DNA from 3 places in the Rossellomorea sp. H136 genome. Region 2 is predicted to be linked to each of the others. Evidence: riboswitches for the same ligand, from Rfam matches in the RefSeq annotation. Region 2 holds a riboswitch; each other region holds the start of a gene.
The links. Region 2 has a riboswitch for lysine ahead of ACYH0O_RS18030 (aspartate kinase). Riboswitches for the same ligand answer to the same signal wherever they lie in the genome.
Positions count from the first base shown of each region.

Region 1 (10,612 bases), 600 kb from region 2:
TAATCCATCGTCTGCTTCATCTTTTTACTCTTTATACCTGTTTTTTGGATTTGGAAACAGCGTTCATGATACTAGCTGCTAATCCACCCCAGATGATGACCATTCCTACAACCATCATTGTAATAGCGCTACCTGTCATGTTAGCTTACCTCCTTATAGCTATCAGCTTCTGTTTTGGCATGCCAGCGTTTGAATGAGAAGGCAACACCTGCAAGGATTGCGAATCCTGCAACAAACCATCCACTGTAAAGGATGAAGGCATCTGAGTAACCTCCATAGTTCCCGGTTTCAGTTTCAAATTCTCTTAATAAATTCATTTTGAATAAGCCGAACATCATCCACCCTAGAACGATTGGTGTGATGACACCTAAGCATACCTTCCACCAGGCACCAAGCTGAATATCCGAGATTCCATTAGCGTGAGATTGGAAAGCACCTAACTTACGCAGGAACCATGCAATCACTACTACTTCAACTAATCCCACGAATGCTACACCAAACTGGTTGATAAAGTAATCTGCCGCATCCAGGAAGAGTAATCCGCCCTGAGTGGCAAATAAAATTGAGATGATCGCAGAAAGACCTCCACCGAATAGAACCGCTTTCGTACGGGAAATTCCGAACTTCTCAGAAACCCCTGCTACATAAGTTTCTGTAATCGAGATGAGTGATGATAGTCCTGCTAACACCAGGGAAGCAAAGAACAAGAATCCGAATAAACCGTTAAGAGCCGGGAATTCGTTAATGATTTGCGGGAATACCACAAACGCCAATCCAACTCCACCGCTTACTACTTCCTGCACCCCTACACCTTGAGATTGAGCCATGAAACCTAAAGCAGCAAATACCCCAATACCTGCAAGTAATTCGAACCCTGAATTACTGAAACCTGTGATGAATGCATTATTTGTAATATCCGATTTCTTCGGAAGGTAACTGGAGTACGTAATCATAATCGCAAACGCAATGGATAAACTGAAGAAAATTTGTCCATATGCCGCTACCCAAACACCCGGGTCAGCTATTTTGCTGAAATCCGGTTTGAAGAAAGCGTCTAAACCATCCAATGCTCCAGGCAATGTTAAAGCGCGAACAACAATTATTAAGAATAAAATAACTAGTGCCGGAATAAAGATCTTATTCGCTACTTCTATTCCCTTCTTTACACCTTTGAAAAGAATCCCTAATGTAATCACCCATACCAATACAAGTGGAATGAATACTCCAGGAACGATACTTCCTGTCTGACCAGGATCAACCGTAAGCTTCAAATAGTCGTTGAATAAGAATGACTCTGTATCCTTCCCCCAACCTAAATTGAAAGAAAATACACTATACGACATCGCCCATGCGATAATGACGGCATAATAGGTAGAGATGACAAATGCGATTAATACTTGCCACCAGCCAAGCCACTCAAATTTCCTATTGAGACGGAAATAAGATAGTGGTGCCGACCCACGGTACTTATGACCTAACGTAAATTCAAGCACTAATAATGGAATACCTGCTGTAAGAAGAGCGAATAAATAAGGAATAAAGAATGCTCCTCCACCATTTTCATACGCTACTGCTGGAAAACGCCATATGTTTCCCAAACCGATTGCTGACCCGACAGCAGCTAAAATAAATCCTGCTCGTGTTCCAAACTGGGCACGTTTCTCCATGTTGGTCCCCCCTAGTTCTTTCCAACTACCATAATAAGGTATTTGAAATTTTTATATTTTCAGATTATTTATAATCTAAAGTCAGTATAGCTAGTTCCACGCCAATTGTCAAAGCTATTTTGAAGCTTTTAAAGAGATTTTTTAAAATTGGAGCAGGTACTATTTCACTATAAGGATTTTGTCGAAACATGAAGGATTGATGATCGGAAAGATTTAGTTGGGTTTTGGGATACCATCACAGGTTTTTAATAATACCTAACATCAAGTACGAATGCATAATAAAAAACCAGAAGCCAATGAGCTCCTGGTTTTTTATTTTATTATTGTTCTGAAACAGCTGGTTTTGCTTTTTCACCAAACAGAAATGCGAATGCGACGATTAAGATAATCACAACACCGAGACCGAATAGAGTGCTTCCAGTGAATCCTAATACAAGATATCCAATTGAAGCAGCAACCGCTCCAATTATTGCATATGGAAGCTGTGTAAGAACGTGATCGATATGATTGCTTCCTGCTCCTGTAGAGGAAAGGATGGTTGTATCCGAGATTGGAGAACAGTGATCTCCCAATACGGATCCTGCTAATACAGCTGCCATAGCAGGAAGTAAGATACTTACATCTGTCGCAGCAGCAATTTCCCCGGCGATCGGAAGTAAGATTCCGAAAGATCCCCATGAAGTTCCCGTCGAGAATGCCATGATTCCCGCAACTAAGAACAAAATGACTGGAAGTGCCTGCATCGGTAAGCTTGATTGTTCAACCAGACCCGCAAGATACGTACCTGTTTGCAATTGATCGATCAATGTGACGATCGTCCAGGCGAAGATAAGGATGTATACGGCCGGTAACATGGATTTGATCCCTTCCACTACCGCTACTCCAACGGCTTTCCCCTCGATTCCTTTCAAGCTTACCTGACGAATGAAGAAGATCAGCGCAACAAGGAGACCGAATAATCCACCATATAATAATGATTTCGTTACATCTGTATTTTCAAAAATCGGCAGGATGTCAAATGATCCGACGGCTTGATATCCTGTCCAGAGCATCATTCCAATTGTACCGATAACAAGAGCTACGATCGGCCAGACAAGATCACCAACTGATCCTTTCGAGCTGACAGGCAGATCATTTTTCAATTCGCCTGGAATCTCTTTTTCAGGATCATAAAGGGCTCCCGTCTCAAGGGCTCTTACTTCATGCTCTTTCATCTTTCCAAAGTCCAAGCCTTTAGCAGCAACCATGATGACAAGCAGAACAGCTGCCCAGACATAAAGGTTCATTGGAATCATTTGAACGAAGGCTGAAAATGCTGTGTACTCTGTGATACTATGTGTAGCAAGAATTGAACCGATGATACCGATGATGTACGCTCCCCAGCTTGAGATGGGTGAAACGACACAAATCGGTGCCGATGTCGAGTCAATGATATAGGCTAGTTTTGCACGTGAAATTTTGTGACGATCCGTAATGGGTCTCGAAACCTGTCCAACAGCAAGGGCATTAAAATAGTCATCAATAAAAATTATGATACCTAAAACGGCTGAAAGAAGCTGTGCACCTTTTCTCGTTTTCACACGTTTCATCGCCCATTCTCCGAATGCGCGGCTACCGCCGGAAATATTCACAAATGCTGTGATGACACCAAGAATGAGTAAGAAGAAAATAATATAGACATTCCAGGTGTTGAGCGCTCCATCTGCGACAAAAATGCCTTTAAAGGCGTCCCACATAAAGCTGAATGTTTTCGTAATTGAGAAATCTGCTAACAGAAATGCAGACGCAACGATTCCTACTCCCAGTGAAAGTAGAACCCGTCTCGTAAGTATAACCATAAGAATGGCTAAAAGGGGTGGTAATAGTGAGTAAATCGTGTTTTCCATAGTGTCCTCCTCCTATTTGATAGGGGGGAACCATCGTAGCATGATAGAGGATAATAAAAAAAGGCAACGATAGAGAAGCTATCATTACCTTAGTAAGTAATTTAAGTGCTCCATCACGATCTGTAGCTCCCCATTATAGAGATTCCCTATAATGACAGTGTTATCCTTCTTCAAGATAACCCCAGCAACTACACATTCGACATGCATAATTACTTCGGCAAAAGTTCCCTTTCATCTGTTCTCACAGTTGTCATTCTCAAACAGCTTACTCTTGAACTCTGCGCCTCTACCCCATCGGACTGATGATGTGGTGTGTTATAAAATTTTCTTTATTAATATAACAAACTATCATTCTTTTGACAACTTTTTTTCCTGACTAATTTGTGGGAATTTCAATAGAAGGACTGGATTCCCCTCCACCATTGTTATAAAACTGCGGTACATCCAGGTGAACGGTACCCATGGCAACCAGGATATCCTGCTTGATGGTTTCTGTTTTCGTTGCAAATGGGATGATGATCTGGACATTGACTTCAAGCTCGACAAACACTTTTACAACGGCATTATTAATCCCGAATTGCTCTACCGTAGTTTTAATATCAGAACGGACATCTCCGATCGAGTGAAAGCGGATCGGGACTTTTGGACCAAGGTTACCGAGTAACACATTGTTGGTCGCTTGGCCAAGAGGGACGGAATAAGTGATGCCCTTCGCTGCTTTTGACTTTCCTTCATCGATTTCCACTTCAGTAATAAATTCAAGGTTTTCTAAATTTCCTTCCTCTGCTTCTTGCAGGTTTTGCTGAACTAAGTTGGTGATTTCGGCCTGAACCCGGTTGATGGTCTGAGTATTATATTTAAATGAAACAATATCGCCTTCTGTATTCTTCACTTCTTCCGTTATATCCGAAATATCAAGAACATCTGCAATTTTTTTGTTAATCGCTTTATTGATAACCAACGTACCGATCCTGCTGGTTTGAGTTTCAGCATAAGCAAGCAGTGTCGGTTTTAAACCTTTGTTAATGATCCACAATCCGAATCCAGTCGAAATCATAAAGAACAGAATCGTAATGATCATCACATATCGAAAAGGCAGCGGCCCTCCTCTTCGGGGTTTGTATGTTTTAAACTTTGACAAAAAAATCCCCCCTTACAAGCTATTTGTATGCAAAGTAAGAGGGGTTTAACGCAAAAAATTTATTTAATTTTAAGAGATTGGGGTTCATAATCCGGATCAAATCCGATAATCACCTTATCTAATTCCGTACTTAAGTCCATGGCATATGGTGTTAGTATTTCCTGTCCATCTTCTTCAATGATCCGAATCACCGGTCGATCCGTTACACCTTTATTTTGATCGGTCACAATTCCTTTTCGGCCATCATTCAGCTCGACAACCATCCCGTTCGGATAAATGGCCACAGAAGACCTGAAGGCTTCAATTACATTTGTATCAAATAGAGTACCGCTTCCTGCATATAATACCTCCAGCGCTTGATGTGGAAGCATGGCTTTCCGGTATACACGATTTGACGTCATGGCGTCGAATACATCGGCCACCGCTATGATTTTTGCAAAGGGGTGGATATCCTCACCTTTGATTCCTCGTGGATAACCAGATCCATCTAGCCTCTCATGGTGCTGGTACGCGCAGTGAGCAATGATCAGGGACACAGAATGAAGCTGTCGCAAAATCTCAAAACCGTGTTCTGAATGCTTCTTGATTTCACAAAATTCGTCTTCTGTCAGCTTGCCTGGTTTCAGAAGAATTTCCTCCGGCACAAGCATCTTACCGATATCATGCAAAATTGCTCCTACGCCTAACTGCTCAAGCTGTTTAGTAGACAGTTTAAGTTCCAGACCTATGGATAACGTATACAAAGTCACATTAAATGAATGATGAAATATATAGGAGTCATATGTGAAAACATCCGTCAAAATGGTTAGGAGATCATGATTCGCCTTTACTTCAGACAAGACTACATCAATCACCTGCTTCAATTGCCTGGCACTATCTTCAATCATGAGTACACCAGGTGGCGCCTTCGATGCGCTTAGTTGATTAAAGGCCATCTCAATATTGTTTACAGCTTGCTGTCTCACCTTACTCGAAACAGTGCCCTTTACATGGATTCCCTTCGAAAGGGAGTCTTCAATATAGACATACTGAATACTAAGCTCCTGCAACCTGAAAATCATGCGTTCTGTAATCGGAACGTTATCATGAATTAAAGCTTGACCTCTCATATTATATACGGTTGTAGCTAGAACCATGCCCGGTTTTAAAGCCCTAGTTGATATAAGCCTCATAGAATTCTCCTATGTAATTCTTTCATTTTTCGACAAAATTTCCTAGTATCTCCATTATAAAGGATAAAAACGTACTTGCAAGGTGTATTTCCTGATATATTGTTAATTATTCATGAAAGAATATAAAGAATATGGTGACATTCACCTAACAAAAAACCAGTGCTCAATAAAAGCAACTGGTCCAATTTATACTTATATCATTTTCAACAATGCATCCCGCCCGATCATGCCTTGTGTGATGCCGCGATTTTCTGCCTCATAGGTGATGGATTCCAGAGGGGCATCCAGGAGCTGATCGATTGTTTTTACACCGACGGCTCTGCCTGCAATGATTCCTCTGTCTTTCAACTTCTCATTTAGTAACGCTACGTCCAGTGCTCCACACATTATATATCCTATATCACTCGTCACAACGAGGAGATTGGTTTTGGGCAGTTCAACAGAAATCGCTAAAAAGGTATGTCCCTGAATGGTAATCGGAGATACATTCATCATGTGTCATCGCTCCTTTCCCTCATATGTATGACGTGAGGATGGAAACGGTGATACATTTACTGCATTAATTTCCACTGAAGGATATCTCTTAAAAACTCAGGCATAAAGTATTTTTTCTCCAGCCTTTGGAGATCTGGAAAGAAGTGGCCAAACGTGAACATATCTGGTAAGGCAAGCTTGTATATCTTCTGTGGATCAATCGGCTTTTGACCGATTAAGATTTCACGGCCATTGAATTGAATATTCGCATATACAAACCGGCCCATCACCTTGCCTCTGAATCCTAATCCTTTCACTTGAAGATGCGGCCATTCCTCATTAAATGTTTGTTTAATGATTTCCTTCAGCTCTGCCCCCTTCATTTCAATGAGACATGGATTGATGGGATGAGGCAGAATCCGGTGCAGATCCTGTTTCGTCACCGCCCCCTCTTCCAGTCCATCAATGAGTAAGCCTGAATTGAGAAAGGCACAATCAGCCTCGCACCATTCAGCAAGACCATCACATAACACATCTGGAAGTGGGGAAGGATTAAACCAATCCACTGCCAGGGGTTGGGCGAGCTCGGTTACTTTTTCCCTTAACAAAGCCTCCCCCTTTTGATACCACTCGAGATATTCCTGTTCTTCCATTTCGGCAGGGGGAAGTTCCTGCTGTTCATAAAGCTGTGCTTTTTTCCCGACAATCTTTTTATTGGCTGTGTCAACCTCTACCATCATATGACCAACATAATGACCATATTTTCCTGCTGCGCCCAGCATAGTTCCCTTAATTTCTTTTCCTTGATGCAACACATGATGGGTATGAGCTCCTAGGATAACGTCAATTTCGGGAAATCGCGTTGCAATCAACTCATCATCCCGAATCCCCAGGTGAGAAAGAAGAATAACCATATCCACCTGCGGGTGAAGCTCTTGAACCAATTTCTCAAGCTCATCCAACGGAGATGTAATATTCCAGCCTAGGGCTTTATAAAAAGGTTTGAAACAAGCTGTCAATCCGATGATGCCAATCTTCATGCCACTATTCGTTTGATAGATATGATAGGTTTTGGCCCACCTTGGAGGCTGCGACGACTGGTCTAATAAATTGCCTACAATCACGTGAAATTCTGCATTTTCATAAAGGCTGTTTAAATCTTCATAGTCCAGTGTAATTCCTTCATTGTTCCCAATTGTTACGGCATCAAAGCCGACTTCATTTAGAAAATCGATATTTCCTTTTCCTAAAGTCGCTTCACTTAATGGATGCCAGCGGTCTACATGATCTCCGATATCAAATAGATAAACTGGTTCCCCTTCATCCAGATGCCATTGTTTTCTCATCTTCAAAAAATCACGAATCCTTGACCAATGCTCAAAATGACTGTGAAGGTCGTTTGTATGATAAATATGAATGATTTCTCTCACTGTTTGCTCACTCCTATTGGAGGTATGTTATCCAGTAATACCTTGGTAAATCAATCGAATTCCAATTAAAATTAATATAATCCGTAAAACACTCACTAAGACTTTTGATTCAAGCTTCGTATTCAAATAGGCCCCAAACTTCGCCCCTATCCAAGCGCCTGGAATAAGTGCAAGTGCATACAACCACTTTACATTGCCAAACATGATATGCGTTCCTGAACTGACCAATGCCGATAGAAAAATCATGAACATGGATGTGGCTACGGCTACATGGGGTGGAAAAAGAAAAATCAAGATCATTGCAGGTACCATTAATGATCCACCACCGATACCAAATAAACCGGATGTAAATCCAACTACAAAGGCAATAGCCGCTCCTAGTACAGGAGGATATCCATATCGAAAGGTATTTCCTCCCGGATCGGTAAATTCCCGTTGAAAAGAAGCATCCTTGAATTTCTCAATAGGCTTTAACTTGTTTCTTATCATGAGCACAATGGCAATCAAAATCATAAAAATACCAAAATACAAATTAAAGCTTTCCATGTTCAATCCCTTGTTTACCCATGCTCCTAGTATTGAACCCGGCCCACTTCCGGCAAAGAAGATCAGGCCGCTTTTATAATCAACGGTCTTATGCTTTAAATAAGCCAAGGTGGATGATAACCCTGTGAAAATCATAATGACCAAAGATGTTCCGACAGCTGTCTGAGGATTCATTCCCTCTATCAAGCTTGTATATGTACCGAAATAGATAAGGGCAGGAACAATGATGACTCCTCCGCCCAGTCCTACGAGGGATCCTATCGCTCCTGCTAAAAGTCCGATCGATAGAAGAACGATCCATTCCATCTGTCTTTCATCTCCTGTCAGCTAAAATAAATCCAGTTGCTTTGGTGCAAGCCCACCATATTCAAGTCCTAATAATTCAATGAGCTCTTTCGCGTTGTCAGCGGCATCTCCACCGGAATTATTATTGAAAAGAATATATAGATCTTCAGAGGTTTCGTGCAACTGATGAATATGTGGAATCCATTCCTCCAGTTCAGCACGATTATAGCGATATAAATAACGAACCTCCCGCCAGTCTTCCCCATTCGGTTTATTCCAGCCGTACAGATTCCTGCCGTGAAAACGAATTAGAGTCGCATCTTTATGAGTGGTTTCCAATACCCGTGGTACAGATCCTTCCCCTGCTTGCGGCTCATCGCAAATGCTATGGATCCATCCTTCCTTTTTCATAAACGTTAACGTCTTATCCCGGAACTCCGGTCTGAACCAGCTTTGATGGCGAAATTCCAACGATAGTGGAAATCCCTTTAGCTGATCCCGGCAATACCTGATATAGTCAACATGTTCCTTTTTACAATCGTACCAAGGGGGAAATTGAAGCAAAACCATCGCTAATTTACCTGCATCTACGTACGGGGCAAGGGATTCCTTAAAGGCATTGAACATCTCTTCCTTTGTTTCAAAAGGGATTTCTCCCCGTTGATGCCCCGTCATTCCCTGATAAGCCTTAACAATAAACTTAAAGTCCTTTGGTGTTTCCTTTACCCATTTTTCAGCATTTCGAAGAGGCTGGACAGCATAGAAGGTTGTGTCCACCTCGACGATGGGGAAATGTGCGCCGTATTCTTTTAGTTTGTCTCTTGGGGGAACATTTTCATAAAGGGTATCATGATCTCCCCAGCCTGTTACTCCTATGTATATCATCTGCATTCACCTGCTTTATTATGAACATGTCCATTTTATCATAAGGAAAATGGAAATTCTTATGTTTGGATTTATTGAGGGAGAATAGTGGTGTTTTATTGAAACCAGAAAAAACTCCCCTGATGAAACATCAAGGGAGTTTAAATGATATATTAACCGATTGAACCTTCCATTTCGAACTTGATCAGTCGGTTCATTTCGACTGCGTATTCCATTGGAAGTTCTTTCGTGAATGGCTCGATGAAGCCCATTACGATCATTTCTGTTGCTTCTTCCTCTGAAATACCACGGCTCATAAGATAGAATAATTGTTCTTCGGATACTTTTGATACCTTCGCTTCGTGTTCTAACGAGATGTTATCGTTTAGAATTTCGTTGTAAGGGATCGTATCAGAAGTTGATTGGTTATCCATGATCAGCGTATCACACTCAATGTTTGAACGTGCGCCTTCCGCTTTACGGCCAAAGTGTACAATTCCACGGTACGTTACTTTACCACCATGCTTGGAGATGGATTTAGAAACGATTGTAGAAGATGTATTTGGTGCCAGGTGAATCATTTTCGCTCCGGCATCCTGATGCTGGCCTTTACCTGCGAGTGCGATGGATAGCGTCATACCACGAGCGCCTTCACCTTTAAGGATGACCGCCGGGTATTTCATCGTTAATTTAGAACCGATGTTTCCATCTACCCATTCCATCGTTGCGTTCGCTTCACATACAGCACGCTTCGTAACCAGGTTGAACACGTTGTTCGCCCAGTTTTGAATCGTTGTATATCGGCAGTACGCATCTTTCTTGATGATGATTTCAACGACTGCAGAGTGAAGTGAATTCGTTGTGTAAACCGGTGCTGTACAACCCTCAACATAGTGAACACTTGCGCCTTCATCCACGATGATCAGCGTACGCTCGAATTGACCCATGTTCTCTGAGTTAATACGGAAATATGCTTGAAGCGGTGTATCCACCTTGATTCCTTTAGGAACATAGATAAAAGATCCACCGGACCATACCGCTGAGTTAAGGGCAGCAAACTTGTTATCCGTTGGAGGTATAACCTTTGCCCAGTGCTCACGGAAAAGTTCTTCATTCTCTTTAAGAGCAGAATCTGTATCTTTAAAAA
Region 1 covers NZ_CM166371.1:4,105,162-4,115,773, forward strand. The annotation lists gene ACYH0O_RS20885 (methionine/alanine import family NSS transporter small subunit) at 32-139, opposite strand; gene ACYH0O_RS20890 (sodium-dependent transporter) at 141-1,667, opposite strand; gene ACYH0O_RS20895 (Na+/H+ antiporter NhaC family protein) at 1,988-3,553, opposite strand; lysine riboswitch at 3,669-3,850, opposite strand; gene yunB (sporulation protein YunB) at 3,930-4,694, opposite strand; gene ACYH0O_RS20905 (HD-GYP domain-containing protein) at 4,754-5,866, opposite strand; gene ACYH0O_RS20910 (YunC family protein) at 6,059-6,361, opposite strand; gene ACYH0O_RS20915 (bifunctional metallophosphatase/5'-nucleotidase) at 6,418-7,770, opposite strand; gene ACYH0O_RS20920 (sulfite exporter TauE/SafE family protein) at 7,798-8,622, opposite strand; gene ACYH0O_RS20925 (DUF72 domain-containing protein) at 8,644-9,486, opposite strand; gene sufB (Fe-S cluster assembly protein SufB) at 9,639-10,612, opposite strand, start outside.
Region 1: linked by a shared signal. The riboswitch ahead of ACYH0O_RS20895 (Na+/H+ antiporter NhaC family protein) and the one ahead of ACYH0O_RS18030 (aspartate kinase) in region 2 are both predicted to bind lysine.

Region 2 (10,612 bases):
GCAACTGAGAACAGCCCTGGCAATGGGTGCAGATAAAGCAGTCCTGATCAACACAGAGGATGACCTTGATCATGGTGATCAATTCACTACAGCCAAAATCCTTGCCCACTATTTAAAAGAACAGGAAGTAGATTTAATTCTGGCAGGTAATGTTGCCATTGACGGTGGGTCTGGACAAGTTGGACCACGTGTGGCTGAACAGCTTGATATCCCTTATGTAACAACCATTACGAAATTAGAAATTGATGGCGGAACAGTAACGGTTACACGTGACGTAGAAGGGGATTCAGAAGTAATTGAAACATCTCTACCTTTACTGGTAACGGCACAGCAAGGATTGAATGAACCACGATATCCATCACTTCCAGGAATCATGAAAGCGAAGAAAAAGCCTTTAGATGAAGTGGAATTGGATGATATTGATTTAGACGAAGATGAAGTAGAAGCGAAAACAAAAACAATTGAAATCTACCTTCCACCGAAGAAGGAAGCAGGTAAAGTGTTAGAAGGCGAATTGGATGCTCAAGTATCAGAGCTTGTTTCACTTCTTCGCAATGAAGCAAAAGTTATATAAGGCTAACTCATAGTAATAACTAACATTCAGGGGGTATTTAACATGGCGAGAAAAGTATTAGTACTTGGAGAAGTTAGGGACGGATCATTACGAAATGTTTCCTTTGAAGCGATTGCGGCAGGTAAAACAGTATCTGAAGGCGGAGAAGTAGTAGCCGTTTTAATCGGCAAAAGTGTAAGCGCTTTAGGTAATGAAATGATTCAATATGGTGCGGACAAAGTAGTGGTTGTGGAAGATGATAAACTGGAGCAGTATACGTCAGATGGCTATTCACAAGCCGTACTATCGGTTATCGACCAAGAAAAGCCTGAAGGAATCATCTTCGGACATACTGCACTTGGAAAAGACTTGTCCCCTAAAGTGGCCAGTAAGCTAAGCACAGGATTGATTTCTGATGCAACCGATCTTGAAGAAGCTGGCGGGAACCTTGTTTTCACAAGACCGATTTATTCAGGGAAAGCATTTGAAAAGAAAATTGTGACGGGCGGTGTGATTTTTGCGACGATCCGTCCAAATAACATCGAGCCGTTAGCGAAAGATGAGTCACGTACAGGAGAAGTTTCTTCCCTTTCCGTTGATATTAAAGACTTACGAACAATCATTAAAGAAGTCGTACGTAAAGCAAGCGAAGGTGTGGACCTGTCTGAAGCGAAAGTCATCATCGCAGGCGGACGCGGAGTGAAAAGTGAAGATGGATTCAATCCTCTTAAAGATCTGGCGGATGTTCTTGGTGGAGCTGTAGGAGCATCACGTGGAGCATGTGATGCCGACTATTGTGACTATTCCCTGCAAATTGGTCAAACCGGAAAAGTTGTAACGCCTGACCTATATATTGCATGTGGTATTTCTGGAGCTATCCAGCATTTAGCGGGTATGTCGAATTCAAAAGTCATCGTTGCGATCAACAAAGATCCTGAAGCGAACATCTTTAACGTAGCGGATTATGGAATCGTGGGTGACCTGTTCGAGGTGGTACCGATGCTGACTGAAGAGTTTAAAAAGCTTAAAGTATCTTCTTCTTAATTCAAATTCACGTTTCAAGTAGCGTCTAAAGGGTATGAGCATAGTATGTAGTGAAAATAAGGATGCAGCCAGATGGCTGCTCCTTATTTTTCTTCCCTGTATATTCCGTTATCTGAAGGGAATATTACCTACGAGCAGATTAATAGCATCACAAAAAAAACGGTGATATACTAGCGTTACATTCAAAGATTTTAGGAGGCGCATATAAATGGCAATTACACATGCAACTGATCAATCATTCTCAACTGAAACAAATTCCGGACTGGTATTAGCGGATTTCTGGGCACCTTGGTGTGGACCTTGTAAAATGATCGCTCCAGTTTTGGAAGAATTAGATGGAGAAATGGGCGACAAAGTAAAAATCGTCAAAGTTGACGTTGATGAAAACCAGGAAACAGCAGGTAAATACGGGGTTATGAGTATCCCGACTTTAGTTGTCCTTAAAGACGGCGAAGTTGTAGACAAAGTAATCGGTTTCCAACCTAAGGAAGCACTTGCTGAACTATTAAACAAACACGTATAAGATACTTTTATATACACCGGGGCCTTATTTGTGAGCTCCGGTGTTTTAATGTATTAAAATATCTATCAGACAGCTGTATCCTGGTCAACCAGCCCTGATACTTTTTGCCTTTGACCAAGCCGCAAGTCTTTAAGGCAATAAAAAATCAGATAAATGTTAAACCCTTAAACCAACTTTTGATTGGAATCCATTCTTTGAAAGCCTTACAATAGGCTAAGAAGGAATTCCAGACTGAGTTGGTTTTTATATGAAGAAACGGAAAAACATAAAAAAGTGACAAACAATAAAAAAGAACTGCCTTTTACCCCAATGAATTTCTTCAGGATACCAAAGTGATAAAAAAATTCACAGGAACAATCCGATCCTGTTTATTCTACAAAAACCGTCTATAACTGGGCAAACAAGAAGGGAGAGAGACGATGAACCCTACCATTACGAATAAATTAGCTCTATTACCGGATCAACCGGGATGTTATTTGATGAAAGACAGACAAGGTACGATTATTTATGTGGGTAAAGCAAAAGTATTGAAGAATCGTGTGCGCTCTTATTTTACCGGTTCCCATGATGCCAAGACTCAACGGTTGGTAGGTGAAATTGAGGACTTCGAATACATCATGACCTCTTCTGATCTGGAAGCCCTTGTGCTTGAAATGAACCTAATCAAAAAATATGACCCCAAATATAATGTTATGTTAAAGGACGATAAAAGCTATCCGTTTATCAAGCTTACGAACGAAAGACACCCAAGACTTATTACTACCCGCAAAGTCCAAAGGGGGAAAGGCCGGTATTTTGGTCCATATCCCAACGCAGGAGCAGCTAATGAAACAAAAAAACTTCTGGATCGTCTGTATCCGTTACGAAAATGCACTACCCTTCCTGACCGGGCCTGCTTGTATTATCATTTGGGTCAATGTCTGGCTCCTTGTATTAAAGAAGTAGGCAAAGACACATATAGAGAAATGACTGACGAAATTTCCAGGTTCCTGAATGGTGGGTACAAAGATATCAAGAATCAATTAACGGTGAAAATGAATGAAGCGGCAGAGAATCTTGAGTTTGAGAGAGCGAAGGAATTTCGTGATCAAATCCTTCACATTGAAGCGACAATGGAAAAGCAAAAGATGACCACGACCGATTTCACTGATCGGGATGTGTTCGGATATTCCGTTGATAAAGGCTGGATGTGTGTACAAGTATTCTTTGTGCGTCAAGGAAAGCTCATTGAAAGGGATGTGTCCCTCTTCCCTCTCTACAATGAACCCGAGGACGAATTTCTGACGTTCTTAGGTCAGTTTTATTCGAAATCCAATCATTTTAAGCCGAAGGAACTTTTCTTGCCTGAGGAGATTGATGAAGAATTGGCGGCTAAGCTGATAGAGGTGAAAATCACCAAGCCTAAACGGGGAAAGAAGAAAGAGTTGGTCAAGCTTGCCGAAAAGAATGCGAAACAGGCACTTGAAGAAAAGTTCGCTCTGATTGAAAGAGATGAAGATCGGACGATTAAAGCGATAGAACGTCTTGGGGAGCATATGGGCATTTATACTCCTTTCCGGATTGAAGCATTTGATAACTCGAATATCCAGGGTTCGGACCCTGTGTCTGCGATGATCGTATTCCTTGACGGGAAGCCGGCGAAGAAAGAGTATCGAAAGTATAAGATTAAAACCGTGAAAGGCCCTGATGATTATGATTCCATGCGGGAGGTCGTACGTAGACGGTATACGAGAGTTTTAAAGGATGGTCTTCCTTTACCGGATCTCATTATCATCGATGGGGGAAAAGGGCAGATCGAAGCGGCGAGGGATGTCATTGAGAATGAATTGGGGTTGGATATCCCACTTGGCGGCCTTGCGAAAGACGATAAGCATCAGACGTCGGAACTGCTGTATGGGAATCCTTTACAAATTGTCCCTCTTGAAAAGAGAAGCCAGGAATTCTACTTGCTGCAACGGATCCAGGATGAAGTCCACCGATTTGCCATCACGTTCCACAGACAGCTCAGAGGTAAAAGCGCCTTCCAGTCCACCCTTGACGACATTGACGGCATAGGACCGAAGCGGAAGAAGCAGCTTTTAAAACACTTTGGCTCCATGAAGAAAATGAAAGAAGCAACGGTGGAGGAGTTTATTGAGATAGGGATTCCGGAAGCTGTTGCTAAGGTATTAGTTGAAAAATTGAAGTAGGTAATAGTAGAAACAAGGAAGTATGTGGTTTCTTTTGATTGAGCTCATATTTAAAAGAGTGTTGTTTTTATAATGGTTTCGAAGTAACTTGTTGACTATGATAGTTGATTGTAGCGGAAGGTTCTCAACTCACGCCCCGCGGAAAGCGAGCATCAGGAGCGGAAATCAACCACTACTCGCTCCTGCAAATTAGCAACAAAATCTACGACGTAAATCAATAATAATATGATTTTATTTTATAGATGTGCATTGAATCACAAATTCTTATATGCTATAATTAACGAAAATTTATAACATTATCACTTTTTAAAGTGGTGATAGAGGTGCGAACTTCAAAAGTACAGGTAAAGAGGAGTATGAGCTCTGTTGAGATGCCTGGAAAGGGGAGATTCGCCGAAGTGGTTTTGGTCTCATGCTGATTCCGCTGGTTCTACGTTTAAGAAATGTAGGATTGTCAAGATGATTTAATCTTGGAGAGCTATCTCACAATGCCCATGAACCTATTTAGTATGTTCTGCTGTATGTTCATAAAGCAATGAGATATTATTCTCATTGCTTTTTTTATTATCCAGCGCAGGTGATGAACCTGTTCCATGAACGTTTAGGATGATTGTGATTGTACTCTTCACCATCAAAAAATGAGTCGTAACGATGCGCTCAATGAGAAAGAGGGAGAAGTTGTGAGTATTATTGTTCAAAAATTCGGTGGGACTTCAGTAGGTTCTGTAGAAAGAATTCAAAATGTTGCGTCAAGAATCGCAGAAGAAAAAGAAAGAGGGAATGATGTTGTGGTTGTGGTATCTGCCATGGGGAAAACGACGGATACACTCGTTGGATTGGCAAGGGAAATTACATCACAACCAAGTAAGAGAGAAATGGATATGCTTCTTTCTACAGGAGAGCAAGTCACCATTTCGCTCCTCACGATGGCACTGATTCAATCTGGACACGATGCCATCTCATTCACAGGCTGGCAGGCCGGGATCGAGACGGAATCCGTTCACAGCAATGCGAGGATCACCAATATTCATACTGAAAAGATGTTTAGTCACCTTCAATCGGGAAGAGTTGTGATCGTAGCGGGATTCCAGGGGATGACAGAAGCGGGGGAAATTACAACTCTCGGTCGTGGTGGATCAGATACAACCGCCGTTGCGATTGCAGCTGCCCTGAAAGCAGAGCGATGTGATATTTATACAGATGTAGACGGGGTGTACACAACGGACCCGCGTTATATTAATGGAGCAAGGAAGTTACCGTCCATTTCTTATGATGAAATGTTGGAACTGGCTAATTTAGGGGCTGGAGTCCTGCATCCACGGGCAGTGGAATTTGCCAAGAATTATCAAATTCCGTTAGAGGTCAGATCCAGTATTGAAAAAGTTGAAGGAACCTATATTGAGGAGGAAGCAAGCATGGAACAAAACCTGATTGTGAGAGGCGTAGCATTTGAAGCTGAAATTACGCGTGTAACTGTATTTGGTCTAGGAAACGCATTAACGGGACTCTCTTCTGTGTTTACCACTTTAGCCAAAAATCATCTGAATGTAGATATTATTATTCAAAGTCAGACCGATCAGAATACGACCAATTTATCATTCTCTATTAAAGAACAAGACCTGGAGGAAACCCTTGCTGTTCTGGAACGAAACAAAGAACAATTAGGCTTCACCCATGTAGAGAATGAAAGTGAGCTTGCAAAAGTATCGATCGTTGGCTCGGGTATGATCTCAAATCCAGGTGTGGCAGCGGAAATGTTCGAAGTGTTAGCTCAAAATGACATCGTGGTGAAAATGGTCAGCACGTCTGAAATCAAAGTATCTGCAGTCGTAGACGAGAAAAATATGCAAAAAGCAGCAGGTGTCCTACATACTGCATTTAATCTGGACGCGGTGAAGATGGAAGAAATCACGTTATAATATTAAAGGAGCAGAGAGCGGGACAACAGAAAAAGGGTTGCCCCATCAATTGAAGGGCAACCCTTTATTAGAGTATGAAAAAGGATGACGGTAAGGACTATTCTACTTTATCTTTCTCGTCCCATCTTACAATCACTTTCACTGAATGACTCCGTTTATGTAGTTCGTCGGCAGCTTCTGCCACACATTTCTTTTGTAACTGTACTTGTTCGGCCAGAAAGCCCGTTTCCAGTTTAAATGTTACATCCGACTTTAAGGCAATGCGTCGTTCCAGCACCGGTCCGCTTATTTCAAAGGTCATCTCATTCTTTTTTTGTTCCAGCAGTGCAAGAGTTCCCCAGCCGGCTTCAGCGAAAAACGATATCAGTTCCTCTAATGACTGAAGGGGAAATTTCCGAGAGAGCTGTTTTCCACCCCAATATAGTATATCGGGTGTATGCTTTCCTAAAATTTCTGGAATCAATATGTCACGTAACATTTCATATCCGAAGATTGGAACGGACGGTTGATGTACTTCTTCTTTTTTCTGTTCCAAGTAAATCCCCTCTTTCTATAAAACTATTATATACATGAAAAGGGGATTTATCATCCCATACCTCGAAAAAATGACCTTGGGATATTTTGGTGATATAATTTTTATTTGATATTTATTTGAATTTTCGAACATTTAATGGGGCGATACCTCATCTTTTCTGTTATCAATAAATTGAAAATATTTTTGCGGTATTGTCGAAATTATGTATACGTTTTCTTGACGCTTCCACTCCTTGGGAGTAAAATGAACATGTCACATTATTGTTACAATATAAAATATGTATCGTCGTCTAGTCATTCTTAAAAATGTATTAGAAAACGAATTCATATTTTATCATTAAGGGGGGTAAATCATGGCTGGAAATCGAGAATTTAATTATCGCAGGCTTCATTCATTGCTAGGTGTTATTCCAGTTGGATTATTTTTAACACAACATTTAGTCGTGAACCATTTTGCCACTGGCGGGGAAGAATCATTTAACCAGGCGGCACACTTCATGGAAAGTCTACCTTTCCGTTATATCCTTGAAATTTTTATCATCTTCCTTCCATTGTATTTCCATGCAATCTACGGAATTTACATTGCATTCACTTCTAAGAACAATGCAAGTAAGTTTGGCTATTTCCGTAACTGGATGTTTTTACTTCAACGTGTGTCTGGAGTAATCACATTTATTTTTGTTACTTGGCATGTATGGGAAACAAGAGTAGCAGCAGCATTTGGGGCTGAAGTGAACTTTCAAATGATGGAAAACATCTTATCTAATCCATTTATGCTAGGATTTTATGTGCTGGGTGTTCTTTCAACGATCTTCCACTTTGCGAATGGTTTATGGTCATTCTGCGTGAGCTGGGGAATTACAGTTTCACCTCGTTCTCAATTAATTGCTACATATGTTACGATCGGAATCTTTGTAGCGTTATCGGTTGTCGGTATGCGTGCAATTTTTGCCTTCGTATAAGAAGAAATAGATACGAGTCTAATAGATTAAATAAATGCTCTGAAGTATGGTAGGAAAAGGAGTGAGTCACGATGAGTAATGGCAAAATCATCGTTGTCGGTGGCGGTTTAGCCGGCCTGATGGCCACAATTAAAGCAGCAGAAAAAGGAACGCAAGTAGATTTATTCTCACTGGTACCCGTTAAGCGTTCTCACTCTGTATGTGCACAAGGTGGTATTAACGGAGCCGTTAATACCAAGGGAGAAGGAGACTCTCCTTGGGAACATTTTGATGATACAGTGTATGGTGGGGATTTCTTAGCGAACCAACCGCCTGTTAAAGCAATGACTGAAGCGGCACCGGGGATTATTCATTTACTCGATCGTATGGGAGTAATGTTTAATCGTACACCGGAAGGATTACTGGATTTCCGTCGTTTCGGTGGAACGCAGCATCATAGAACAGCTTTCGCTGGTGCTACGACTGGTCAACAATTATTGTATGCGTTGGACGAGCAGGTTCGTCGTCATGAAGTAGCAGGGCTAGTGAATAAGTTCGAAGGTTGGGAATTCCTTGGCGTTGTCGTGGATGACGAAGGAGTGGCAAGAGGAATCGTTGCTCAAAATCTTCAAACGATGGAAATTAAATCATTCGCAGCTGATGCAGTGATCATGGCAACAGGAGGACCTGGAATTATCTTCGGTAAATCCACAAACTCTGTTATCAATACAGGTTCAGCCGCATCAATCGTATATCAACAAGGTGCTTACTATGCAAATGGTGAGTTCATTCAAATACACCCGACAGCCATTCCAGGGGATGATAAGCTTCGCCTCATGAGCGAATCGGCCCGTGGTGAAGGTGGACGTGTCTGGACATATAAAGATGGAAAGCCGTGGTATTTCCTTGAGGAGAAGTATCCTGCATACGGAAACCTTGTACCCCGTGATATCGCAACACGTGAAATCTTTGATGTGTGCGTAAACCAAAAGCTTGGGATTAACGGTGAAAACATGGTTTACCTGGATTTATCTCATAAAGATTCAAAAGAGCTTGATATTAAGCTTGGCGGAATCATCGAAATCTATGAGAAGTTCATGGGAGATGACCCGCGTAAAGTACCTATGAAAATCTTCCCTGCGGTTCACTATTCAATGGGTGGACTATGGGTGGATTATGATCAAATGACCAATATCCCTGGTTTATTCGCTGCTGGTGAGTGTGATTATTCACAGCATGGAGGTAACCGTTTAGGAGCGAACTCTTTACTATCCGCTATATATGGTGGTATGGTTGCAGGTCCTAATGCTATTAAATATATTGCAGGGCTTGAGAAAACAGTTGAGTCCGTACCTTCTTCTTTATTCGACCGCTATGTAAAACAGGAAGAAGAAAAATGGAACAAAATCATGTCCATGAATGGTACTGAGAACGCCTATGTCATTCATAAAGAACTTGGTGAGTGGATGACGGATAACGTGACCGTTGTACGTCATAACGATAAGCTGAAACAAACAGATGAAAAGATCCAGGAATTAATGGAACGTTACCAAAACATCAATATCAATGACACGGCTAAATGGAGCAATCAAGGGGCAACATTCACACGTCAATTGTGGAACATGCTGCAACTGGCCCGTGTTATTACAATCGGAGCTTTAAATCGTAACGAGAGCCGTGGAGCTCACTATAAACCTGATTTCCCTGAACGTAATGATGAAGAATTCCTGAAAACAACCATGGCTAAATATAATGCTGCAACGAATTCACCTGAATTCCATTACGAGGAAGTAGATACTTCACTGATAGCACCACGGAAGCGTGACTATTCTAAGAAAAAAGGGGGAAATAAATGATGAGTGAAAACAAAAGAGTCCGTTTTATCATTACTCGTCAAGATGGCCCGGAAACAGCCCCTTTCCAAGAAGAGTTCGAGCTTGATTACCGTCCGAATATGAACGTTATTTCTGCATTGATGGAAATCCGTCGTAATCCGGTCAATGCAAAAGGGGAACAAACTACTCCGATTAACTGGGATATGAACTGTTTGGAAGAAGTGTGTGGAGCTTGTTCAATGGTGATCAACGGGAAACCAAGACAGTCTTGTACCGCTTTAGTTGATCAATTGGAACAACCGATCCGCTTGGAGCCTATGCGTACTTTCCCTGTTGTTCGTGACCTGCAGGTAGACCGCAGTCGCATGTTCGACAGCTTAAAGAAAGTAAAAGCATGGATTCCGATTGATGGAACATACGATCTTGGTCCCGGACCGCGTATGCCGGAGAAAAAACGTCAGTGGGCGTATGAATTATCTAAATGTATGACATGTGGTGTTTGTTTGGAAGCATGTCCTAACGTAAACAGTAAATCGGACTTCATCGGTCCTGCTCCATTATCACAGGTCCGTTTGTTCAATGCGCATCCAACGGGTGCCATGAACCAGGATGAGCGTCTTGAATCGATCATGGGCGACGGAGGCCTTGCAAACTGTGGGAACTCTCAAAACTGTGTTCAATCATGTCCAAAGGGGATTCCTCTAACGACTTCGATTGCAGCACTGAACAGAGAGACAACTTTCCAAATGTTTAAAAACTTCTTCGGAAGCGACCATATGGTTGATTAATCTTACAAGTCAAAAATGCACTTTCCTCCGGGGGAGTGCTTTTTTTGTCTTTAAAGGTTTCTTATCTTTCAGAAAAAGACTATAATAAATAATGAATGGTGATTCATTTTCTTATCCTATATTCATTCCCAAAAAGGAGGAGCCAATTTGAAACATTTTACATATATTGAAGATATAGAAACATGGCAAAAAGAATTTTCGTTTTCAATCCATATAAAGGTTCGGTTTTCCGAGACTGATATGTTTGGACATATGAACAATACAATTCCATTCACTTATTTCGAAG
Region 2 covers NZ_CM166371.1:3,509,373-3,519,984, reverse strand. The annotation lists gene ACYH0O_RS18050 (electron transfer flavoprotein subunit beta/FixA family protein) at 1-574, shown strand, start outside; gene ACYH0O_RS18045 (electron transfer flavoprotein subunit alpha/FixB family protein) at 617-1,597, shown strand; gene trxA (thioredoxin) at 1,806-2,120, shown strand; gene uvrC (excinuclease ABC subunit UvrC) at 2,540-4,309, shown strand; lysine riboswitch at 4,620-4,798, shown strand; gene ACYH0O_RS18030 (aspartate kinase) at 4,990-6,228, shown strand; gene ACYH0O_RS18025 (YslB family protein) at 6,326-6,763, opposite strand; gene ACYH0O_RS18020 (succinate dehydrogenase cytochrome b558 subunit) at 7,116-7,724, shown strand; gene sdhA (succinate dehydrogenase flavoprotein subunit) at 7,796-9,559, shown strand; gene sdhB (succinate dehydrogenase iron-sulfur subunit) at 9,559-10,326, shown strand; gene ACYH0O_RS18005 (acyl-CoA thioesterase) at 10,474-10,612, shown strand, end outside.

Region 3 (10,612 bases), 2.3 Mb from region 2:
TAGATGAACTTAGAACGAGCAGCAGCGTTTTCCTTCAAGAAGGCGAACATGACGTTGTGACTAGAGTTGAAAAGAGAATCTCTCAAATTATGAATATACCTGTGGAGCACGGAGAAGGTCTTCAAATCCTTAACTATAAGCCGGGTCAGGAATACAAGGCCCACTTCGATTTCTTCTCGGCATCATCGCGCCCAGTGAAGAATCCGAGAATCAGCACCCTTGTCATGTACTTGAATGACGTAGAGGAAGGCGGGGAAACGTACTTCCCGAAATTGAATTTCTCCGTCTCTCCGCAAAAGGGGATGGCCGTCTACTTCGAATATTTCTATGATAACCAGGAGCTGAACGACTTGACGCTTCATGGGGGGGCACCGGTTATCATCGGAGATAAATGGGCTGCGACCCAGTGGATGAGAAGAAAGATATTTAAATAAAAGTGAAAGAGGAGCATCCGGGATGCCCCTCTTTTTTTAACTTACCGATTTAATTGGTTTGATGATTCCGGAGTTCATTTTTTTCACGTTCAGCGTGTGGATGATCATGCCCGTGATAATCAGAAGGATGCCGATCAGGGCGAATCCTGATGGAAATGGAACGGACAGGATCGCCGCTTCACCTATAATGACAAATAGAATCTGTGTCGATTGGGTCGCTTCCACAGCGGCGAGTTTGCCAGGATGATGGCGGGCCTGATTTGTCGCAATGAAGAATAAGGATGTCGCAATTACCCCTGAGCAGATGGCGACGATAAAAGATTGTGTCACTTGCTGCGTGCTGGGTGCCCCCACCTTGAAAAACGCATAGCACCCCAGTATCAGCCAGAAAGGAGTGCTTGCAATCGTCATCCCCAGAACACGTTGGAAGGTATCAAGCTTTCCACCGCACACCTCCATCATCTTCCGGTTCCCAAGCGGATAAGCAAAGGCTGCGATGATTACAGGTAAGACACCTACGACCATTTCTGAAGGTGACAATCCACTGGCATTTTCCTGCTGGATGAAAAGAACCCCTACTAAAATGATCGATGAGATTGCCAGTGCTCTTTTTTGAATGGAGTGCCTGCGCTTGACCGGTCCCGAAGTATAAAACAAGGGAGCGAGCAAGATGCCTGCGACGATGGTAAATTGCCAAGTGCCCGCGACGAGCCAGCCCGGTCCATACGCAGCAGCATAGGTAATAGGGCCATAAAAGAGCACAAACCCGACAAAACTCCACGTCAACCACTCGAATGGCTTCTTCTTCATTTCAATCCAGACTTGATTTACATTCTTCCTTAAACCTACAATAAGGAATAGGAATGGGAGCATGAACAGGAATCGCAGGGATGAACTCCACATCCAGCTTCCACCCGCGAGCTCCATGGACCGGTTCAGAATAAAGGTGACGGCAAAGAACATAGATGAAATGACACCGAGAGCAAGTTCTTTGATGATGAACACTCCTTTCCGTTTCATATACTATAGTTTATTGTAAGTATATTATAATATACTTACATACATTGTCTATAGAAAGAGGTAGGAATATGAACAATGACGGTTTGACTTGGCAGGACCCGGAAAAATTGGCGCGCCATGTCGGAATGACACTGAGACATATACGACATGAGCGAGGCCTTAACCTTCAGGAGATGGCAGCCATGACCGATGTCAGTACTTTGACACTGGGCAAGATCGAAAGGGGAGAAGCGAATCCATCGTTGACGATCATCTGGAAAATCGCGAATGGTTTAGCAATCCCGATATCCGCCCTCCTCGTTGAAAAACAAGAAGTCCAGATTTCCAGGAAGAACGAAGGAAGCAAAGTGATCAGTGCCAATGAGTCCTTGACCCTGGAGCCGATGTTCACATCCTCAGGCTATGGTTCGTTGGAAACCCACAGAGCCTTCCTGAAACCGGACAGTGAGTACAGTGCCGATGCCCACCAGCCCGGGGTGGTTGAATTTGTCACCGTTATGGAAGGAAGGGTACGTGTGAAAGTGCAGGATGACGTATTCGAACTCGGTCAGTATGACTCGATCAAATTCCATGCGGATAAAGGACACAGATACATCAATATGGAATCAACGGAAGCAGTCCTGCATTTTGTGATGATTTACACGGGACGAACAGATTGAAGCTTATCGATGGGGATAAGCTTCTTTTTTTACAAAAAGCCTAACGATGGAGATTAAAAAAGGTTTATTCAATCTTTATTTGGCTTTGGTACCATTTTCATTCAAACTTCGTGCCGGCTGACTCCTTCCCATCTACTTAATTACGTCGGAATCATCCATGATTGCGTCATTTTCGAGGAGAATTACGTCATTATCAAAGATAATTGCGTCGATTTTACATTAAATGCGTCTCTTTCCATCATTTATGCGTATTTTTGAAATAAATGGTAGAAGCCCCCTTTCCCACCACACAAAAAATTCTTTGAAACTTTTCCCACCCCAACAGACTCTAATGAATGACAGGAGGTTAATCAATGGATGTAAATCTTGTGAAAAAAGCAACCAAGGGGAATGAACAGGCATTTGAAAGTCTGATCCACTCAGAAAGTGAGAAGTTGTACAGGATGGCATTTCTATATGTAAGAAATAAAGAGGATGCTCTGGACGTTGTTCAGGAGACGGTTTGTAAAGCATTCACCTCGATAGCCCGGTTGAAGAATCCGGAGTATTTCAGCACCTGGCTGATCAAGATCCTGATACATACGGCATACAGCATCTTAAAGAAACAAAACCGGCTCGTGCTGACAGGGGATGAGTTCCTCGATACCGCGCTCGTCTCAGAAGAATCGGACGTAGAAGGGCGGATCGACTTGATTACGGCTATGGCATCTTTGAATCAGCAATATCAAACGGTCATTATTTTATTTTATTTCCAGGGTCAGTCGATCAAGATGATTTCCGATACGATGGGTACCCCTGAAGGGACGGTCAAGACGTATCTTCACCGGGCAAAGCTGGAATTGAGAATGCTATTGGAAGGAGTGAATCAGTATGGACAAAAAATGGTTTGAGGGAGAAATGAATAACATCGAAGTACCGAAAGATGATGTTTTTCAGGCGATTTCAACTGGAATTGTAAAGGGAAGAAAGCAAAAGGCAAGAAAAAAAACGGTTAAGGTAAGCGCAGCCTTCACTACGGCAGCAGCCTCCATGGTTCTAGTTTCAGGCTTCCTATTCTCGCCTGTGAACAGTGCACTGGCTAAACTCCCCGTACTCGGCGGGATTTATGAAAAAGTCGGATCCGAGGTAGGAAAAGAACTTTATTCAAGCGATAAAGTCACCGAAGTCAATCAGGCTGCCACTTCCAACGATGTGGATGTGACGATTACAAGCACGTATTATGACGGGAACATAATCGGGGTTACCTTTAAAGCAAAAGGTGAGAATTTATCCATTGAACATATGGATGAAGGAAACCGACCAGTGAGCGGTTACAGCTATCACCTCTTCGACGGCAAGGATCAGAATCAATGGGGATCGGGAAGTTCGGGTCTTAAAAAAGACGGGGATGAGTTCATAGGCTCGATCGAATTTTACCGGGATGGGAAGGAACCTCCGGAAAACTTCACCCTTCCGTTAACTTTCACCCATATGGCTGATGTGAACGGGACCTGGACATTTGATGTACCGGTTAAGAGGATTCCATCTGAAACGATCCAAACAGATGCAAGGACAGAATCGCCGGATGGGAAGTTTGAGCTGCAAGTGTCATCCATCACTAAAGGAAAAGCTACGACTACACTGGAGTATACATATACGGTGGAGTCTGAGAAGGATACGTTAAATCTGATTGTGTTCGATGACTTAGGGAACCGGTTATCAAAGTCCAGTGCTGAGACACTTAATATCATCAAAGAAATTGAAGGTGATTATCGAAAGACTGTCAGGGAGCTATTCACTAATAAACTCAGTGTTAAGGCACAGTCGCTGAAAGTCCAGGCTGATATGGAGTGCGTAGATGAAGACGGCATCATCTCACTGAAGGATTCACCTCCATTCCAGGTGAAGAGCCCTCGTTTTGGTTATCAGGTTACTGTACAGGATATCAAAAACGTAAAAGGGAAGGTGACACTGGACTTCACCATCGATGCCATCAAAGAAAAACAATTCAATTATGACATTTTAGAGAATTTCGCTCAATTCGTTCAGTTGATCCCATCAAAAGATGTTAAAAGAAATGCCAAGGATGGACTGGATTATAATGAGATGTTGAATCATATGATCAGAAGTGATACAACGAAAACAGTGGATAAGGATACCCTCCGTTTTCAAACCACTTATGCATTACCACAGGATGCGAACCTTGAGGACTACTCACTAATCGTCCCATTTGAGACATTAAGCATGAATGATAAGCCAGTCAAATTGAAACCTTTCGAAATAAAACTGGATTAAGAAAAATCCCCGGAATTTGAATCCGGGGATTTTTTAATGAAAGGGTTGAGGAACTAAAGCCGCTGCTTTGTAGGATCACAGTCCGGACCTTGCTGGCTGGTTGCTTCTGCGAGTTTCGTTAAGTAATAGCATTCTTCCCTCAGCATATGATCGGCCATTAAAGCGGCGAAGGTACCGAGTGCGGCCTTGCTTAATTCCATCTCTTCAATTTCATCCAAGAATCCCATAAACAGCTTCATCTCAAGTTTGACATCGTCATTGAACCGTTCGAGAGCAGGGAAGTGGGTCACTTCTGTTCTCAGGAATCCTGCCATTTCAACGGCCTTTAAGTAAAAGGCTTCAAAATCCGTTGTGAATTCATCACTTTGCTTCTTGATTTGTTTTTCAACTCGGTCCATGTTGTCGGAGATAGCTCCAGCATGCCCTGCCGCATCTAACAGCCAAAGAAGATGGTGGTGGAGCTCGTGGAAAATTGGCGGCTTTTCACCTTTGGTCAAGTACTTCAAGACGCGGAGGTATTCTTCGAGCTCATTCACCATATGATTTAGGAATGTGGGGCCGAGACCCATTCTGATATCCCCTGTTAAATGACGTGCAATCAGTTCAAGTTTGAATTTCCTGAAGCGGAGGCTGACCTCTTCTGCCTGTCTGCTTAAAGAAATATCGGGATTTTTCTTCGAACGTTCCAGCAGTTGATCCCACTCCTCCTTAAAAGCATTGGCGGCAGTGATGGATTCTTTTTCTTTTGGAGCCAGGGAGTCATGGATAAACCGGGCATGATCTCCAAGCACCTGTAGCCAAAAACCATGTTCAAATCGAGCTGCTTCTTGATAACTTGGCATCTGTATCCTCCTCAGATAGTTTCCTTGTATATGTATTAAAAGAATCTTGGAAAAATGTCCTCCAGCTCGTCCAATGTGGTGAGGTGAAAAACCATTGACAACCATTTTAAGAGAATGATATAGTAATTCCAATAAAATAATAAATCACTCTCTGATAATAGAGGCGCGAGTATGATGAGTACCTTCTTTGAGAATAATGGATTCCGGGATAAGTTGGGAAAGGCAGATCGCCGAAGCAGAAAATAGCCAATTCTATTTTTTGTTGGGCCAGCATTGAAGAAATGTTGGACTGTCACAATGAAAAAGTTGTGGAGCACTATTGAAGAGATGTTAATACATAGTCTTCATCATGTGCTGGAACTTTTGATGATAAACCGTATGAGCATCGCTTCATACGGTTTTTTGTGTTTTTTAGAGAGAGTCAAAAGGAGTTAGGATATGAGTACAATTGATGTGAATATTCATGGAGATCTTGAAATCGGAGGGATGAGCACGGGTGAGTTGGTGGAAGCCTATGGGACGCCTTTAATGGTCTACGATGAAGGGATGATCCGCGGGAATGCGAGATTGTTCAAGGATGCTTTCAATATAAGTGGTTTGAAGTATCAGGTGGCGTATGCAAGTAAAGCGTTTTTATGTAAAGAGATGGTGCGACTGGCTGAGCAGGAAAATTTATCTCTGGATGTTGTGTCCGGAGGGGAATTGTATACGGCCCTGGAGGCGGGGTTTCCGGCATCCCGGATTCATTTCCACGGGAACAACAAGTCGGAGGAGGAGCTGCTCATGGCTCTCGAGGCTGAGGTCGGCTGTTTTGTCGTCGATAGCTTCTTGGAACTTGAACTTCTCCATGACCTGTCGAAGGAACGTGAGCAACGGGTTCAGATCTTGATCAGGGTCACACCAGGCGTCGAAGCCCACACCCACGAGTACATCACGACGGGACAGGAGGATTCGAAATTCGGATTCAGCATTTTTAACGGGCAGGCAAGTACGGCGATTCAACTGGCTATTCGCAAGCCATACTTCTCATTGCTTGGTCTGCATTCCCATATCGGATCCCAGATTTTTGAACGGGAAGGGTTTGATCAGGCGATTCAGGTGTTGGCTGATTTCATGCAGCGGATCCGTATCGAATTGGATGTGACGATGCCGGTGCTGAATATAGGCGGAGGATTTGGTGTCCGGTATACGGAAGAAGACCAGCCCCTGCCGATTCCAACTTATGTGAAATCTATTACCGATAGTGTGAAGGCCTATTTTGCAAAGAATGAATATCCGCTCCCTGAAGTTTGGGTGGAGCCGGGCCGAAGCATGGTGGCCGAGGCGGGTACGACGTTGTACAAAGTGGGATCGAAGAAAATCATCCCGGATGTGCGTACGTATGTCGCGATTGATGGAGGGATGACAGATAATATCCGCCCGGCTTTGTATCAGGCGAAATATCATGCGGTCCTGGCCAACCGTCCACAAGAGGAATGCACGGAGCTAGTGAGCATCGCAGGGAAATGCTGCGAATCCGGTGACATGCTGATCTGGGACCTGATGCTGCCACCGACGAATTACGGCGATATTCTTGCGGTGTTCAGTACAGGAGCCTACGGGTATTCGATGGCGAGCAATTATAACCGTATCCCCCGCCCGGCCGTTGTGTTTGTGCATGATGGGGAATCACGGGTCGTGATCGAACGTGAATCGTATGCAGATTTAGTTCGGAATGACCGATAAATAGGGTAGGTCTTCCCTTCCTACATTTGAATGGGTACTAGTTCCTGCCCTGAAAGTCCATAACTCAAACACACATTTGTATATAATAGAAGGCTGCGTCTAATGAGACGCAGCCTTCTATTATATATATTCATAAATCCTCTTCCGAAAGTATTATAAGTAATGGATGAACCTACCTGTCGGAACATAAGGATAGGTCCTCTGTCCCGGTCTGAAGATCCAGGTTCGAATTACAAAGACGATGAATTAAAGAATGCAAGCCCTTCTTTGTATTGTCAATCCTCCTCTTTTGAGAGTTGCGTCAGAAAATGATGAACTTCATTCGGCGTCATAATACTCGAATCCTCTCCATCCTCTTTTTTTAATATATTGATTTCATGATTGAGCTGTTCCATCTTGCGATCAAGTAAAGCCGCCTGTGCAGCGGCTTCCTTTAACCCATTCTGGATATGAGCAGGAATCTGTTTGTTATATTTGTAGTAAATTTTATGCTCTAGACTTGCCCAGAAATCCATGGCGATTGTGCGGATCTGAATCTCCACATACACGACTTCCACGCGATCCGTCAAAAAAATCGGAATCTGCACGATGAGGTGAAGGCTTTGATACCCATTGGGCTTCGGAGTCTTGATATAGTCCTTCACTTCCACCACTGTAATGTCATGTTGGGATTGAATCAAGTCCGACACCTTATAGATATCCTCGATGAACGAGCAGGTGATGCGTATGCCTGCAATATCCCGGATTTTTTCTTTCATCTGATCAAAGGAAGGTTTCATTTCCTTCTTTGACATCTTCTTCAGGATACTTTCAGGGGACTTTAGGCGGGTCGAAATATGTTCGATCGGATTGTATTCATGGATGACCTGGAATTCTTCTCTTAAGATATTGATCTTTGTCCGGACCTCTTCAAGGGCGAATTTATATGAAAGCATGAAGCGGTTCAGGTTCGTTCTCAGTTCTTTGAGGTTAATCTCGTTCACGTTGGCTGCTCCCTTAGATTGTAATGGTATCAGTATATCCAATTTTACCCCTTGACATCTAGTAAGGAAAAGTGACAAATATGTATCTATTTTCATAAATAAGTTGAATGGAAACCAAGAGTCGCTTTGAGAGTAGTTCTCTACTCCCGCAAAATAACCCCAATTGAGAAATGGTTGTGCTGAGACTTACAATTTAATTAACCACAGACATATAAAATTACTCCTAGAGAAACAAGCTTGCATCCCCGTATTAGCATACGACTATGTAAATAAGGAGGTGACACTGACGAATCTTAAGCTTGGTAGTCTACTTAAATATTTTTAGGACTACATACCTTCTTTATTTTATCCTCAGCTAGAATCTACTCATAAATGAATCAATTAACAAATGAGTTTAATAGAATAGGAGAATGTTCATGAAAAAGCTCAACGTGAAACCACTTCTTGTTGGATCGATTGCTGCGACGATGATTTCAGGTTCGATGTTCCAGGTAGATGCACTTGGTATCTCCTCCAATGGGAGTGAACTCGAGTCAAAGGTAGATAAGAATGAAGCAATCAAAGGGGAACATACCGTCACCCTTATCACTGGTGATGTGGTAAAGGTGTCGACTCTACAAAACGGCAAACAAATCATCAATGTGGAGCCTGTCGAAAAGAATGGAGAAGGCGTCAGGGTCATGACCATTAAAGACGAAACATTCGTATTCCCTAACTCTGCCATGCCTTATATGGCGGCAGGAAAACTGGATGAAGACTTATTTAATATTACAAAATTGATCGAGTATGGGTATGACGACAAGAATCAATCTTCAGTACCGGTCATCGTAGAATACCAAGACACAAAGGCAAGGGCTTTCTCAGCTGTTCCAGCTCCAAAAGGATCGAAGAAAGTGAGAGACTTGGAAAGTATTAATGGAGCGGCCCTTTCTGCAGAGAAAAAGCACGCAGAAACATTCTGGAAGGACGTCACCGTTCAAAGTGAGAGTAAAGAAATAGAGAAAGCACCCCTATTTGAACACGGTGTTGATAAAATATGGCTGGATGGACGTGTAGAAGCAGCTCTCGATCAAAGTGTGCCGCAAATTGAAGCGGATACCGCTTGGGAACAAGGTTTTACAGGAGAGGGAGTCAAGGTTGCCGTACTTGATACTGGAATCGACTCGGAGCATCCAGATATAGCAGGTCAAATTGATGATGCTGTAAGCTTCGTACCTGGTGAAGAAGTGAAGGACGTCAATGGTCATGGAACCCATGTTGCTTCCACCGTTCTTGGAACCGGTGCAGGAGATGGAAAACATAAAGGTGTCGCTCCCGAGGCCCGATTACTAGTTGGAAAGGTATTGAGTGATCAAGGATACGGGCAGGATTCCTGGATCATCGACGGAATGGAATGGGCTTCTGAGAATGCTAAAATCGTCAATATGAGTCTTGGAAGCGATATGCCGAGTGATGGAACAGATCCGATGGCAGAAGCGGTGAATAGACTGACGGATGAAAATGGAACTTTATTCGTCATTGCGGCTGGCAACAGAGGCGGCGAAGGTACGATTGGTTCTCCTGGAACTGCAGATTCAGCCTTGACGGTTGGAGCAGTGGATAAAGCGGATGAACTGGCGTACTTCTCATCAAAAGGTCCACGCTATGGAGATATGGGGCTAAAACCTGATTTATCCGCTCCTGGTGTAGGGATTGTAGCAGCTCGTTCCCAATATTCAGATGGAACCGGAGATTACAAAAGTTTAGATGGTACATCTATGGCGACCCCTCATGTTGCGGGTGCAGCTGCCATTTTAGCCGAAAAGCATCCTGACTGGGATGGCACTACATTAAAACAAGCTCTGATGAATACGACTAAGAAGCTTGATGGTTACCAACCTTATCATGTGGGTACAGGCCGGGTGGACATTGCAGCTGCCCTCGATTCACAGGTTAGAGCAACAGGATCGGTCTCATTCGGATTCTTTAAATGGCCACATGATCAAGCAGCTCCAGTAGAAAAGGTAGTGACCTATACAAATGATAGTGAGGAAGAAATCACTCTTGAATTGGAATCAAGCTTTACAAATGCTGAGGGAGAAGAGGCACCAAACGGCATGCTGACAGTCTCAAATCAAACTGTTACGGTACCGGCAAGAGGAACGGTGGACGTGAATGTAACACTCGATTCCACACTTGGTGAAACAGGGTCCCGCTACCAAGGATTCCTGACAGCCAAAAAGGACGGAACAGAACTCGTACGCACGACGATGGCAATGGTCAAGGAAGAGGAAAGATATCCTCTTACATTAAATGCAACCGATCGTGACGGATCGAAAGGACAGGCTTATGTAGTACTGTTCAGTGAAAAAATGGAGCCTGAAGTTTTCGCTGTCGATGGTTCATTAGAGCTTCGTTTGCCGCCTGGTACGTATTCCGCCATGACACTTATGGATGTCGATGTGGACACGGATCACGCCGGAGTTGCCCTTGTTGGAAATCCAGAAGTGAAGCTGAACGGTCCTAAAACCGTCGAGCTTGATGCACGAAAAGCGAAGGAAATCAAAGTAGAGGTACCAAAGAAAGTAGAAGCGAATTATCGACGTATGGAGTACCATCAAACCATCGGTGACATGCCAATGACGAGTTTATATTTAATGCCGGTATGGATTGATAAGATGTATGCTGTTCCAACC
Region 3 covers NZ_CM166371.1:1,234,945-1,245,556, forward strand. The annotation lists gene ACYH0O_RS06220 (2OG-Fe(II) oxygenase) at 1-434, shown strand, start outside; gene ACYH0O_RS06225 (DMT family transporter) at 471-1,430, opposite strand; gene ACYH0O_RS06230 (helix-turn-helix domain-containing protein) at 1,523-2,113, shown strand; gene ACYH0O_RS06235 (sigma-70 family RNA polymerase sigma factor) at 2,467-3,003, shown strand; gene ACYH0O_RS06240 (DUF4179 domain-containing protein) at 2,984-4,387, shown strand; gene ACYH0O_RS06245 (DUF2935 domain-containing protein) at 4,441-5,229, opposite strand; lysine riboswitch at 5,380-5,556, shown strand; gene lysA (diaminopimelate decarboxylase) at 5,668-6,954, shown strand; gene ACYH0O_RS06255 (GTP pyrophosphokinase) at 7,230-7,979, opposite strand; gene ACYH0O_RS06260 (S8 family peptidase) at 8,354-10,612, shown strand, end outside.
Region 3: linked by a shared signal. The riboswitch ahead of lysA (diaminopimelate decarboxylase) and the one ahead of ACYH0O_RS18030 (aspartate kinase) in region 2 are both predicted to bind lysine.